3 regions of the Psychrobacillus sp. NPDC058041 genome follow, and region 2 is predicted to be linked to each of the others. Evidence: predicted binding sites of a transcription regulator. Region 2 holds the regulator's gene; each other region holds the start of a gene.
What was found. Region 2 encodes Rex, which represses fermentation and respiration genes when NADH is low (regulators of the CRP and FNR family bind a similar motif). Its sites were predicted from a motif close to TTGTGAAATATTTCACAA; they were not measured.
Positions count from the first base shown of each region.

Region 1: the regulator Rex is predicted to act here: its motif matches at 2,300-2,317, upstream of ACFVR1_RS03130 (cytochrome c oxidase subunit 2A).
Region 3: the regulator Rex is predicted to act here: its motif matches at 2,479-2,496, upstream of ACFVR1_RS06615 (AtpZ/AtpI family protein).

Region 1 covers NZ_JBHVRO010000002.1:121,225-125,515, forward strand. Annotated here, with positions in the region: gene ACFVR1_RS03120 (b(o/a)3-type cytochrome-c oxidase subunit 1) at 1-1,480, opposite strand, end outside; gene ACFVR1_RS03125 (cupredoxin domain-containing protein) at 1,482-1,958, opposite strand; gene ACFVR1_RS03130 (cytochrome c oxidase subunit 2A) at 2,113-2,235, opposite strand; gene ACFVR1_RS03135 (chemotaxis protein CheX) at 2,409-2,861, opposite strand; gene ACFVR1_RS03140 (dynamin family protein) at 3,320-4,291, shown strand, end outside.
Region 2 covers NZ_JBHVRO010000008.1:68,751-73,041, forward strand. Annotated here, with positions in the region: gene ACFVR1_RS13695 (ABC-F family ATP-binding cassette domain-containing protein) at 1-1,904, opposite strand, end outside; gene ACFVR1_RS13700 (redox-sensing transcriptional repressor Rex) at 2,168-2,809, shown strand; gene ACFVR1_RS13705 (twin-arginine translocase TatA/TatE family subunit) at 2,903-3,097, shown strand; gene tatC (twin-arginine translocase subunit TatC) at 3,115-3,858, shown strand; gene ACFVR1_RS13715 (CPBP family intramembrane glutamic endopeptidase) at 4,177-4,291, opposite strand, start outside.
Region 3 covers NZ_JBHVRO010000003.1:302,718-307,008, reverse strand. Annotated here, with positions in the region: gene ACFVR1_RS06640 (F0F1 ATP synthase subunit delta) at 1-52, opposite strand, end outside; gene atpF (F0F1 ATP synthase subunit B) at 49-573, opposite strand; gene atpE (F0F1 ATP synthase subunit C) at 704-928, opposite strand; gene atpB (F0F1 ATP synthase subunit A) at 997-1,707, opposite strand; gene ACFVR1_RS06620 (ATP synthase subunit I) at 1,734-2,108, opposite strand; gene ACFVR1_RS06615 (AtpZ/AtpI family protein) at 2,115-2,333, opposite strand; gene upp (uracil phosphoribosyltransferase) at 2,552-3,181, opposite strand; gene ACFVR1_RS06605 (serine hydroxymethyltransferase) at 3,689-4,291, opposite strand, start outside.

The DNA of each region.
Region 1 (4,291 bases), on a different contig from region 2:
GAGCAAACCATAATAAGTTTGCAACAATATACAGTACTAATACTATACCGATGAAAAGAATTGTTCCTCCAACAGCTTGCGCAATTTGGTAAGGAATCCATTCAGCTGCTTGAGCAGAATCACCGTAAGTAGAAAAAGTAGAACGACGCGGGGCTCCAAGTAATCCAACGATATGCATGGAACCTGACATGATTGACATCCCAACTGTCCATACAATAGCTTGAATTATTGCCAGTCGATTCATTTGTTTCGTAAAGACTCTTCCTGTAAGGTGAGGGATTAGCCAATAGGATGCTCCAAAAAAAGTTAAAACAACTGTAGTTGCCACAGTCAAATGAAAATGACCTGTTACCCAAATCGTATTATGGATTAGTTGGTTCATTTGATGAGAAGCATTTATAATACCACCCGCACCGGCAGGGATAAATGCAACCATTCCGATAAAAGGAACTACAAACCGTGCATCTCCCCATGGTAATTGTTTTACCCATCCAAATAATCCTTTACCACCTAATGCACGTCCACGAGTTTCAAAAGTTGCAAACATCGAGAAAGCAGTTAAAAGGGAAGGAATAACTACCATTAAAGTTAAGACCACCTGCAAAAATTTCCAAAAAGAACTGATTCCAGGTTCAACTAATTGATGATGAAATCCTACTGGAATTGAAAATAAAAGGAACAAAATAAATGATAATCTAGCAAGAGAATCGGAGAAAATTTTTCCACCAATTATTTTTGGAATAACTACATACCAAATCATATATGCTGGTAATAGCCAAAAATAAACAAGAGGATGTCCAAAATACCAAAATAATGTACGTGACAGTAATACATCTACTTTATCAACCCATCCTAAAGACCAAGGAATTAGCTGGAACAAAACCTCAGCAGCCACACCTAAAGAACATATAATCCACATTGTTAAGTTCACAACAACCATAAAAGTAAGAAGGGGACTTGATTGTCCTGGATTAGCCTTACGCCATTCCACATATTTTAAAATTTGACTGGATCCACCTATCCACGAACCAACAATAACAAGTGCTAATCCAACATAAAATATCCAGTGTGCTTGTAATGGTGCATAAAACGTATATAATACAGTTGCTTTATTAAGCAACACCATTGTTGAAGCTGATGCAGTTCCAATCGTCATAGTCCAAAAACCAATCCAGCCTAATAAACGTTGCTTGTCTGTTAATGTTCCGGAAGTTCTGCTTACTGCAGCTATTTGAAAACCAAAAATAAAATATGTTGTTAAAATGAGACCAAGTAAAACACCATGTACAGTTAAAATTTGATAATAATTAATTCCCCAAGGAAGCGTTAATTGACCGGAACGGACTAATGTTTGTAAAAGACCACAGAGACCTCCAATTGCTAATGCAATAAATGCAACATATATATGTGCAAGTGCTAATTTCCCATCTCTCTTATCAACTTTTACAAGCTCTTTTGCTCTTTCTGAAATTGTTGTCATTTTACTCTACCACCTTTAACATGGAAGTCATGGAAGCATGCCCAAGTCCACAATATTCGTTACATAATACTAAGTATTCACCAGCTTTATCGACTGTTGTTACATATTCAGATACATAACCTGGCTCAAGAATCATGTTAATATTTGTACCGGCTACCTCAAAGCCATGCACTACATCTTTTGTAGTTGCAATAAACTTAACTTTTGAGCCTAAAGGAATATCGATCTCAGGAGGATTATAGTAAAATGCCGAAGCAACAAAAACAACTTCATAATCCCAGTCTTTACCTTCTACTTTATGGACACCAGGCTTATTGAATGGCGCAATTTCGTCCACTCTTTCAGGATCAACATACACTTTTGCACTTGGCGGGTGAGAGCCATAATGAAATGCACTAAAACCAACCACAACTAAAAATAATACAAGTGAGCTAACACCAAATATTAACCACCATTTTTCATACTTATGAATATGCATCATTTTAAACCTCCGATTTAATTAAATACAACTTAATTTCTTTCAGATAGAAATCTTTTTAAATTCTGTTTTCAGAAGCGGATAGAATAAATAGAATAACCTATAAAGTGTTATCAATTTTAAACTCGTACCTAATAGAAGTATTTTATTGGAGTTAAAATCGATCAATAAACAAGTAAAAAGCCAAGAACCAAGTAACTAAAATGAATGCACCTAAAAATCCTACAGAATACAATGTACCTTTCAAATCCGGGTTTTTTTCGTGTTTTTTCGACATTTACTAACACCTCCTGGGAAAGAGTTCCTGTGTAATTAATAATAAATAGAAATAGAGTGAGATGATGTGATAAATGTCACAATTGAAGGGGATAATGTGAATTAAATGTGAAGAAAAGAGAAGCGTAAACAAATAAAAAAAGACTTTCTCTAAGTGAAAGTCCCTGTAAGTAATTATTCGTCAATTGTTAAGATTATCATTAAATCACCAATGCCAGATATTTCGACAGGTAGCTTAAAAGCATGCTGGAAGCCAAATAATTTAGTGGTTCCAACAATTACTGTAGGAGGGGTAATGTCGATTTCAACATCATTTCCCGCAACAGAAGTACATAAATTACCTGCAATCATATTTCCTAACTCACCTGTAAACGATTCTAGCATTTCACCTTCTAGTGGCATGCCAAACATAGTAGCACCAATAGATGAGAAGCAATTGGCAGTAGAATCTATAATTATTCGTCCTTTAACATCCCCAATTATCCCTATAAGAACAGCCATTTCTTTTTGCTCAAATGGTTGCACCATTAAAGAAGGGGATTTTATTTCCATCGTAAGAGGGATTACAGATTTTAATGATTGTATTGTTCCATTTAGTATAGTTTGTATGTGTTTTGACTCACTCATTCTTTCCCTCCATCTAGTAAAGATGGCTTAATTTTATCATAAAAGTGATCCTAAATGAATACTTTATGTAGAAAATGTCGAAATACTGTGCTATTATTTAAATGAGAATGAATTTCAAGTTCAATTGAAGGGACGATTCGTATGATTCTTTTATTAATTGCATCAACAATCTTATTATATAGTGGGGTTACAGCTTATGTTTTACGCTCAACAACTCCGCATGCAAAATAACAGTATTAAACATTGATGACTTCATTTGTTCTTCTTTAGGAAAGGCAAATTGAGTCATCTTTTTTTATGCTTATTACAACTTGATAAGTTCAAAAGAATACTTTTGTGTTAAAAAATGTGCTCTTGCGCAAGCTCGTCGCAAAAAATATAAGGAACGCTTTTGCGTTCCTTATATTTTTGCTATGATAGGCATATATTGTCGAATTATAAAGGAGATCTACTTTTAAATGGTTAATATTGAAGAGCTAAATAATATAAAAGAGCAAAATGCATTACTTGCTACTTTGTTTCAACATGATAAAGATGAAGAAAGATATGCAAAAGCAAAATTATTTGCTGATAAACTCGAAAAAGGTACGTTTACAATTGCATTTGCAGGGCATTTCTCAGCTGGTAAATCTAGTATGATCAATGCATTAGTTGATGAAAATTTACTTCCAACAAGTCCGATACCAACTTCCGCAAATATTGTGACTGTACAAAAGACGGTTGAAAATTATGCGCTTGTTCACTTTGTTGACAGAGCACCTGTAAAATTTTCAGGTCATTATGATATTCAATTGGTAAAAAAATACTCAAAAGACGGAAGTAAAGTCTCTCAAATAGAAATTGGTCATTCAGGATCTCGTTTGCCTGAGGGGATAACAGTTATGGATACTCCAGGTGTCGATTCTACAGATGATGCTCATCGAATTTCTACTGAATCTGCACTTCATCTGGCGGATATTGTTTTTTATGTGATGGATTATAATCATGTACAGTCAGAGCTTAATTTTCAATTTACAAAGCAGTTACTTCATTACAACGAAAATGTGTATTTAATAGTGAACCAAGTAGACAAACACCGAGAAGAAGAATTATCGTTTGATGCATTTAAACAGTCAGTATCGAGCGCATTTAAAGCTTGGGCAGTCGAGCCAAAAGATATTTTCTATACATCCTTAAAAGATAAAAATTTCGTACATAATGACTTTTTAAAAGTACAACAAATCGTCCAACATTCAATTCAGAATAAAGAACACTATTTTCTTACTTCTGCAAATGCTACTCTTGAGAAGTTAAAGGATGAACATAAGCAGTTTCTAGAAGATGAAAAGGAAATTTGTTTAGAAACATTTGAAGATCAATTATCAGAAGATGAATGGACTAATAAAGAAGAGATAAAAGAACAATTAAAAATATCTCAAAAGCAGATAGAA
Region 2 (4,291 bases):
AAGTCCAACCAATCATTGGACAAGTCATCTTGTTTTGCTTTCAAACTGTCCAACTCTAGTTGCAACTTTTGGACTGCTTCATGATCTTGAAAAATTTCTGGATCGCAAAGTTTCTCTTCAATAGAAGCAATTTCTAAATCGACAACCGGAATTTGACTTTCTAGCTCCTCTAGTTGACGTCGAAGTTGGCGCTCTTTTTTCTTCGCTTCTTTATCAATAGTAGAAGTACTTGTCTTCACAACTATTGCTTTTTCTACAATTGTTGCATTTTCTTGCGCAATTTCTTCTAATTCTTCTTTCTTTTCTAAGTAGTAATCGTAATCACCCAAGAAAAGAGCAGCGTCGTTATTAGATAACTCTATAACCTTTGTTGCAATTCTGTTTATAAAATATCGGTCATGAGATACGAAGAGGATTGTTCCTGGAAACTCTAGCAATGCATTTTCAAGAACTTCCTTACTATCTAAGTCTAAGTGGTTGGTAGGTTCGTCAAGAACTAAGGTGTTTGCTTTTAATAGCATTAATTTTGCAAGGGCAAGTCTTGCTTTTTCTCCACCAGATAAAGTAGAAACTGTTTTTTGAACATCGTCCCCGCTAAATAGGAAACGTCCCAATACTGTTCGGACATCTCTTTCATTCATCAGAGGCCATTCATCCCAAAGTTCTTGAAGTACTGTTTTATTGCCAGTGAGTGCCGCTTGTTCTTGATCGTAATATCCAAATTGGACGTTTGTGCCGTATTGAATTTTACCATCTGCATTATTAAGCTGCTTCATAATGGTTTTCAGTAAGGTAGATTTACCAACTCCGTTTGGACCAACTAGTGCAATGCGATCTTGTTTATATACAGAAAAAGATATGTTGGAGGAAACGGTTTTGTTTGGATATCCGACAGAAACTTCTTCCAAACGAAGTACATCGTTTCCGCTTGGACGGTCAATTGTAAATCCGAAATTAGCTGATTTTTCATCTCCGTCTGGTGAATCCATCCAGTCCGTTTTTTCTATGACTTTGCGTCTTGACTGAGCCATTTTTGTTGTAGAAGCACGAGCTAAGTTCTTGTTGACGAACTCTTCTAGTTTCGCTTTTTCCTCTTGTTGTCTTTCATACAACTTTTTATCTCGTTCATAATTCTTAGCTTTTTGATCTAAGTAACTGCTGTAATTTCCAACATACCTTGTAACATTGTGGCGAGAAACCTCATAAACGAAGTTCACTACTTGATCTAAAAAGTATCGGTCATGGGAAACAATTAAAATTGCTCCACTGTAATTTTTTAAGTAGTTTTCAAGGAAGTTTAGTGTCGCTATATCTAAATGGTTTGTAGGCTCATCCAAAATAAGCAGATCTGGTTTGCTAAGTAGCATTTTTGCAAGTGCAAGTCTTGTCTTTTGTCCTCCAGATAGTGCTTGTACAGGTTTATCGTAATCTTCTGGGAAGAATTGCATGCCGTGTAGGATAGAGCGGATGTCTGATTCAAATCTATAACCGCCTGCTTCATTAAAAGCAAGTTGTAGTTCGTCGTATGTCGCGGCTACTCGAGCATAAGCTTCTGAATCCTCGTATACGGAAGGATCAGCCATTTGCGATTCTAAGGAACGAAGCTCTTTTTCAGAATCAATAAGATGACTAAATATTGACTTCATTTCCTCCCAAATGGAGAGCTTTGATTCGAGTCCTGCATGTTGTTCAAGATATCCTAATCGAATGTTTTTTGGCATAATAATATCGCCGGAATCATAGGACATTTCTCCAGCAATTATTTTAAGTAAAGTAGACTTTCCAGCGCCATTTCGGCCAACGAGAGCGACCCGATCTCGGTCTTGAACTTCTAATTTTACGTTTGTTAATATATCTTCTCCGTTGAAGGATTTAGTTACTTGATTGACTTGTAAAACAATCACGATGATTCGCACCTCAATTCTATCTTAAGTGTAATAGATAGGTCTTGTCGTTGCAACGCTATAGCTTTATAATGAGATGAATGTTTAGTTCGTTATAATCGATTCGAATGCGATAAGAGAAGATAACTGTGCTCCTGCTCATGCAGCTGGCATAAGTCGTTGCTCGTTGATGTCAAAAATGATTCTTTAAAGAGGAACATCTACTTATCGAAGTAGGCATGAGCTTTTTGCGCATTTCTAAACAATGAAATAGGAGTGTTTTTATGAAACCTGAACTACCGAAAATACCTCAAGCAACAACAAAGAGGCTTCCTTTATATTATAGATTTTTACAGAGCTTTCATAATGCTGGACATAAAAGAGTCTCATCTCAAGAATTAAGTGATGCGATGAAAATAGATTCCGCTACGATTCGAAGAGATTTTTCACACTTTGGTGCTCTTGGCAAAAAAGGTTACGGATATGATGTTGCTAACTTATTGGAGTTTTTTCGGAAAACACTCGATCAAGACGAAGCGGCAAACGTTGCACTAATTGGAGTTGGTAGTTTAGGAACGGCTTTTCTTAAATATAATTTTCAAAAGAACCATAATACAAAAATTGTCGTTGCCTTCGATACAAAAGCTCCTGTTGGAGGCATGATGAAAAGTGATATTCCAGTTTATAACCCTAGTGTAATGGAAGAGAAACTGCTTGAATATGGCATAGAATTAGTTATATGCACAGTTCCAAGTCGCTCTGCACAAGAGGTAGCTGATAGATTGGCGAAAACACAAATAACGGGTATTCTAAACTTCACTCCTGTTAGACTAAGTGTTCCAGATACGATTCGCGTACATACTATTGATCTGTCTGTCGAAGTGCAAACACTTATTTATCTCATACGTAACAAACATTCAGAATGACTTAAAAATGTCACATATTTCATGTGTTAAGAAATAGCCATATGACTATTTTTGTTGTAAGATAAGCTTATACTACAAGAGGAGGTGCCTTACATGGGTGCAGGTCCAGTAAGTTTAATTTTCATTGGTATCGTAGCATTATTATTGTTTGGTCCAAAAAAGTTGCCAGAGCTTGGTAAAGCAATGGGTACAACTTTACGTGAGTTTAAAAATGCTACTAAAGGTCTTACTGATGATGAGGAAGACGAAGTAAAAAAGGAAGAACCAAAGAACTTAGAAGACAAGTAAGTTAGGATGTATGTCCAATGAATCAAAGAGATTTAACTATTATTGAACATATTGAAGAGTTTAGACAACGTCTTTGGGTGTCTGTTGTATTTTTTGTTCTTGCAGTTGCTGGAAGTTTTTTTCTAGCAGAACCGCTTATTCATTTTTTGCAACATAATGTGCATACAAAAGATTTAACATTAAATGCATTTCAAGTAACCGACCCAATAATGATTTACTTAAAAGTCATTGTTATAATAGCTTTAATAATTACCTCTCCAGTACTGTCGTATCAATTATGGTCATTTGTGAGTCCGGGACTTCATGAAAAGGAAAGAAAGGCTACTCTTAGCTATATTCCGTATTCATTTATCCTGTTTTTGGCTGGGATGTCATTTTCTTATTTTGTATTATTTCCATACATTATAAATTTTATGACGAAGCTATCAGGTGATCTTGGTATTGTACAAGTTATTGGAATTAATGAATATTTTAACTTTCTATTTCAAATAACTATTCCTTTTGGAATAGTATTTCAGTTGCCTGTTGTCTTATTATTTCTAACAAGACTTGGAATAATAACGCCGATGATGATGGTAAAGGTTAGAAAATATGCATATTTTGTTTTATTTGTAATCGCTGCATTCATCACTCCACCAGACATAGTGTCTCACTTATGCGTTTCGGTACCGTTTTTCCTTCTATATGAACTTAGTGTTGGAATTTCGAGAATTGGATACCGTAAGTATTTACTAGCGGAGCAAATGAAAGAAATGGAATAACAAAAAAGCCTTTGACCAAATGGTCGAAGGCTTTTTTATGTCTTGTCAATTAGTCCCTATGCTTTGACATTCATCAAATCTCTTTTTAAAATCTGACCCTGGACTGAGCGTAGCGAAATTAATTTTTGCGACGAGCTTTTCGCAGGAGTTGGAGGAGAGTGAAGGACAGACGACAGCCGTAAGATTATCGAAAAGAGAGGCAGGTCGTGACGTCAGTCACGACCTGCCTCTTCTATAGCTTTCGGTAATGATATAGCTCAAGACTGTCCAAAGCTCTCCGGAAACGATTGGAAATAGGTTTGGGCGCTTTTGCTTTTCTTATGGCATTTGGGAGTATGTTTCAAGAAATTTTTGTATCGATTCACCGTAAAACTGAAAGAGGACAACAAACCCGTTTAATAGCATATGTGAAATCATAGATGCCATAATGCGT
Region 3 (4,291 bases), on a different contig from region 2:
CTAGCTCGAATAATGCGATTGCGTAACGCTTTGCTGCAGTTGAATTACTCACTTAACTTCGCCTGCCTTCGCAATCGTTGCCTCGATTAGCGCACGATTATCTTCTTCCGAAACTTCTTTTTCAAGAACTTTGGACGCCGCAAGTACTGAAAGTGAAACGACTTCTTCTCGTACCGCTGCAATCGCTCTTTCTTTTTCTGTATCGATTTCACGGATAGCAGATTCTTTCAAACGCGCAGCTTCAGAACGAGCAGTCGTAATAATTTCTTCACGAGATACTTCGCCTTGCTTCTTCGCATTTTCTACAATCGCTAATGCTTCCGTACGCGCTTCTTTTAATAAGTCACGCTGTTCTTCAAGTAAACGAGCTGATTCTTGGCGGCTATTTTCAGCTGCTTCGATTTCGCTTGCGATTAACTCTTCACGTTGAATCATAATACCCATTAGTGGACCCCATGCTACTTTCTTCAATAATACTAAAAGTAGAACGAAGAAGAATAATGTAGCAAAGATATCCAATGTGTTAAACCCACCATGGTCAGTAGCACCAAGTACAAGGTAATCAAAAGACACGATTGTTTCACTCCTTTCAAACGCTATTAAGAGATATTGCTTCTATAAAGTAAAATTGTGTTCATTGTTTTCTAATTCATAAAGAGAATGGCGGAATCAAGCTCCGCCATTATAGACTTGTCTATGTTTATTATTTGTTTAATACGATGAATGCGATAACTGCTGCGATAATTGGAATCGCCTCAACTAATGCTACCCCGATGAACATAACTGTTTGTAAAGCTCCACGTGCTTCTGGTTGACGAGCGATACCTTCTACTGTTTTTGAAACGATTAAACCGTTACCAATACCTGCACCAAGTGCGCCTAAACCGATTGCTATAGCTGCTGCTAAAAGACCAACTGAACCTATCATTGTGTAATTTCCTCCTTGGAATGTTGTTTGTTTTTATTTCTTTCTGTTTAGAAATCTAAACAGTTATATTAATGGTCTGCTGACACTTTATGTGACATATAAACCATTGTTAACATAACGAAAATGAATGCTTGGATTCCGCCGATAAATAGCGAGAAACCTTGCCATGCCATTGCAGGGATAATTGCTCCCACAAAGCCAAAAATGTTTGATGTTGCTAATCCTGCAAGTAGTCCTAGTAGAACTTCCCCTGCATAGATATTTCCGTAAAGACGAAGACCGAGTGTCAACGTATTTGCGAACTCTTCAATAATTTTTAAAGGTAATAGGAATGGAAGTGGCTTTAAGAAGTCTTTTCCGTATTCTTTAATACCTTTCATTTTGATACCATAATAGTGCGTTAATAGTAGAATCATTACTGCAAGTGTCATCGTTACCGTAGGATCTGCTGTTGGAGATTTCCACCAAAGCACACCATCATACGATATGGAGAATGGAAGCCCTAATACGTTTGCTACTGCAATAAACATAATTAATGTTATTCCAAGCACATGAAACCGTCCACCTGTTTTCCAATCGAAGTTACTTTTAATAATGCCTTTCACGAAGTCCATAATCCACTCCATGAAGTTCTGCATACCAGTTGGTTTCAGTTTCAAGTTTCTTGTCGCAATATATGCGATTAAAAACACGATTAGTGTAGTAACAGCAAGCATCAATATGTTTGACCAGTTACCATACATCCCTAGAAACTCGAATTCTGGATTTTTATGTTCCACGATTGTTTCACCTCTCTTTCACAATCTCATAGTTGGTTTTTTGTATAAAACATAATCCGCTCTACGATAAGTAGAACATAGGGAATCATTAATCCAATAACAGTGCTTACTAGATGGATATACTCTGGAAGGGCTAGGGCTATTGCAACGGCTGCTACGCCAGATGCGAAGCGAAATGTCGTACCAAGACCTGCTCGTCCTTTTCCATCTGTTAACACACGATCAAATTTCTCCATTCTGCGTACTAGAATCCAGAAATTATACAGACCAAATAAAGAACCTAGAGCTAAGCCCGCAAAAATTGTCGAATATGGGGTAAATCCCCAACCTAGCGCACATGCTGCGAGCAAAAAAAATATGTACTTTCTTTGCTTCGTATAGATACGTTGCATTTCATGCATAGGTTTTTAGTCTCCTGAATCATATTTTCGAATGGTAGTAATAATGGCAAACACACCAACCGTTAGGCCAGTAAGAAGACATATTACTAGAAATAATGGAGTGGTTCCAAAAATACTGTCTACCCACATTCCTGTGAATATACCTATTAGAATAGAACCTACAAGCTGTGAGAGAATCGCAGAATACATTGCTATCCCTTGTAAAGGACGTCTATTTGGACGCATAAAAGAATCCTCACGTTTTTTCTTTTACAGTAAAAACTGTGAATCTAGTAGAAAGTTGATACGACAAGTATTTCAAGCATGAAACCCCTATCATTTTATATCCTTTGTAAGCATACAATAGGGGCAATTTGATGTCAATTAGAAGTAGTGAAATTCTTCACAAATACCGTCTATTTGACATCTTATCGACAAATTTAAAGTAGGAAATAACTATTTTTTTATTTCGTTCCAAACAAACGATCCCCAGCATCTCCTAAACCAGGAACAATATAGCCGTGATCATTTAGTTTTTCATCTAATGCAGCTATATATATATCAACATCTGGATGAGCTTTTTGTAACGCCTCTACACCTTCTGGAGCTGCAATTAAACACATAAATTTAATATGTGTTGCACCACGTTTTTTTAACGAGTTCACTGCTTCAATAGCAGAACCCCCAGTTGCAAGCATTGGATCAACTAAGATGAAATCACGATCTGCTACATCTGCAGGAAGTTTTACATAATATTCAACTGGTTGTAAAGTTTCTGGATCACGATAAAGACCAATATGTCCAACTTTTGCAGCCGGAATAAGCTTTAATATTCCATCAATCATTCCAATTCCAGCACGTAATATAGGCACGATTCCTAACTTTTTACCTGCCAACACTTTGGATTTTGTTTTTTGGACTGGAGTTTCCACTTCTGTTTCTTCTAATGGTAGATCGCGTGTAATTTCAAAAGCCATTAACGTAGCAACCTCATCTACAAGTTCCCGAAATTCCTTTGTTCCTGTGTTTACATCACGGATATATGTAAGTTTGTGTTGAATAAGGGGATGATCAAATACAAATACTTTTGTCATGTGGCATTTCTCCTTCTCGTTTTAGTTGCAATTCTATTAATTATAACAAAAAACACTGGTCACATACTAGCAATCCTTCGTTCTTACTATTTCGTCTATTTGCTGGACGTCATAGGTTTGTAAAAAAATTGTCCTTGACTGTCTGCAATAGCTTTATTTCGTCCTCTTCATATTTTGCCCAATAGTCTTTTTATAAATTCATTTGAAAATAAAATCTTCAATAGGAAAAGAAACTTCTACAATCTTGAATAAAATTTGAGTAGTAGTCCGACGAAAGAATGGTTTAAATGGTGAGAAAATGCTTTATGGTCAGAAGACTTTTTATATGGACAGAAAAAATTTTATACGGACACAAAGTTTATCTATCCGGTCAGAAATAATTTTATCTGGACAGAAAGGTAGGAGAGGCTACTAGTATAGAAGAAAATAATGTATAAAGTGAACAAAAATTTTAAAGGCAGTTGGAATGAGCTCATCCCAACTGCCTTCTTTAATATTATTAATCTATTAATTATATAATGGGAATTTTGATGTTAAAGTAGCAACACGCTCTTTAGCTTCTTTCATTACTGCTTCATCTTCATGGTTATTCAAAAGCTTAGCAATAATAGACGCGATTTCTTTCATTTCTTCCTCTTTAAATCCACGTGATGTAACAGCTGGCGTACCAATGCGTACTCCAGATGTAATAAATGGACTAGCTGTATCAAAAGGAATAGTATTTTTGTTGACAGTAATACCTACTTCGTCAAGTACATGCTCTGCTACTTTACCTGTTAAGCCTAAAGCTGAAACATCTAATAACATAACGTGATTGTCAGTACCACCAGAAACAATACGAATACCTTCTGCTGTTAAACTATCTGCTAGTGTTTTAGCATTTGCAATTACTTGTGCTTGGTAATCTTTAAACTCCGGTTGTTGTGCTTCACCAAATGCTACTGCTTTTGCAGCGATAACGTGCATTAGTGGACCACCTTGAATTCCCGGGAAAATCGTTTTATCAATTTTCTTTGCGAATTCTTCTGTTGTTAGGATTAATCCTCCACGAGGTCCGCGCAAAGTTTTATGTGTTGTCGAAGTGACGAAATGTGCATGCGGTACTGGGTT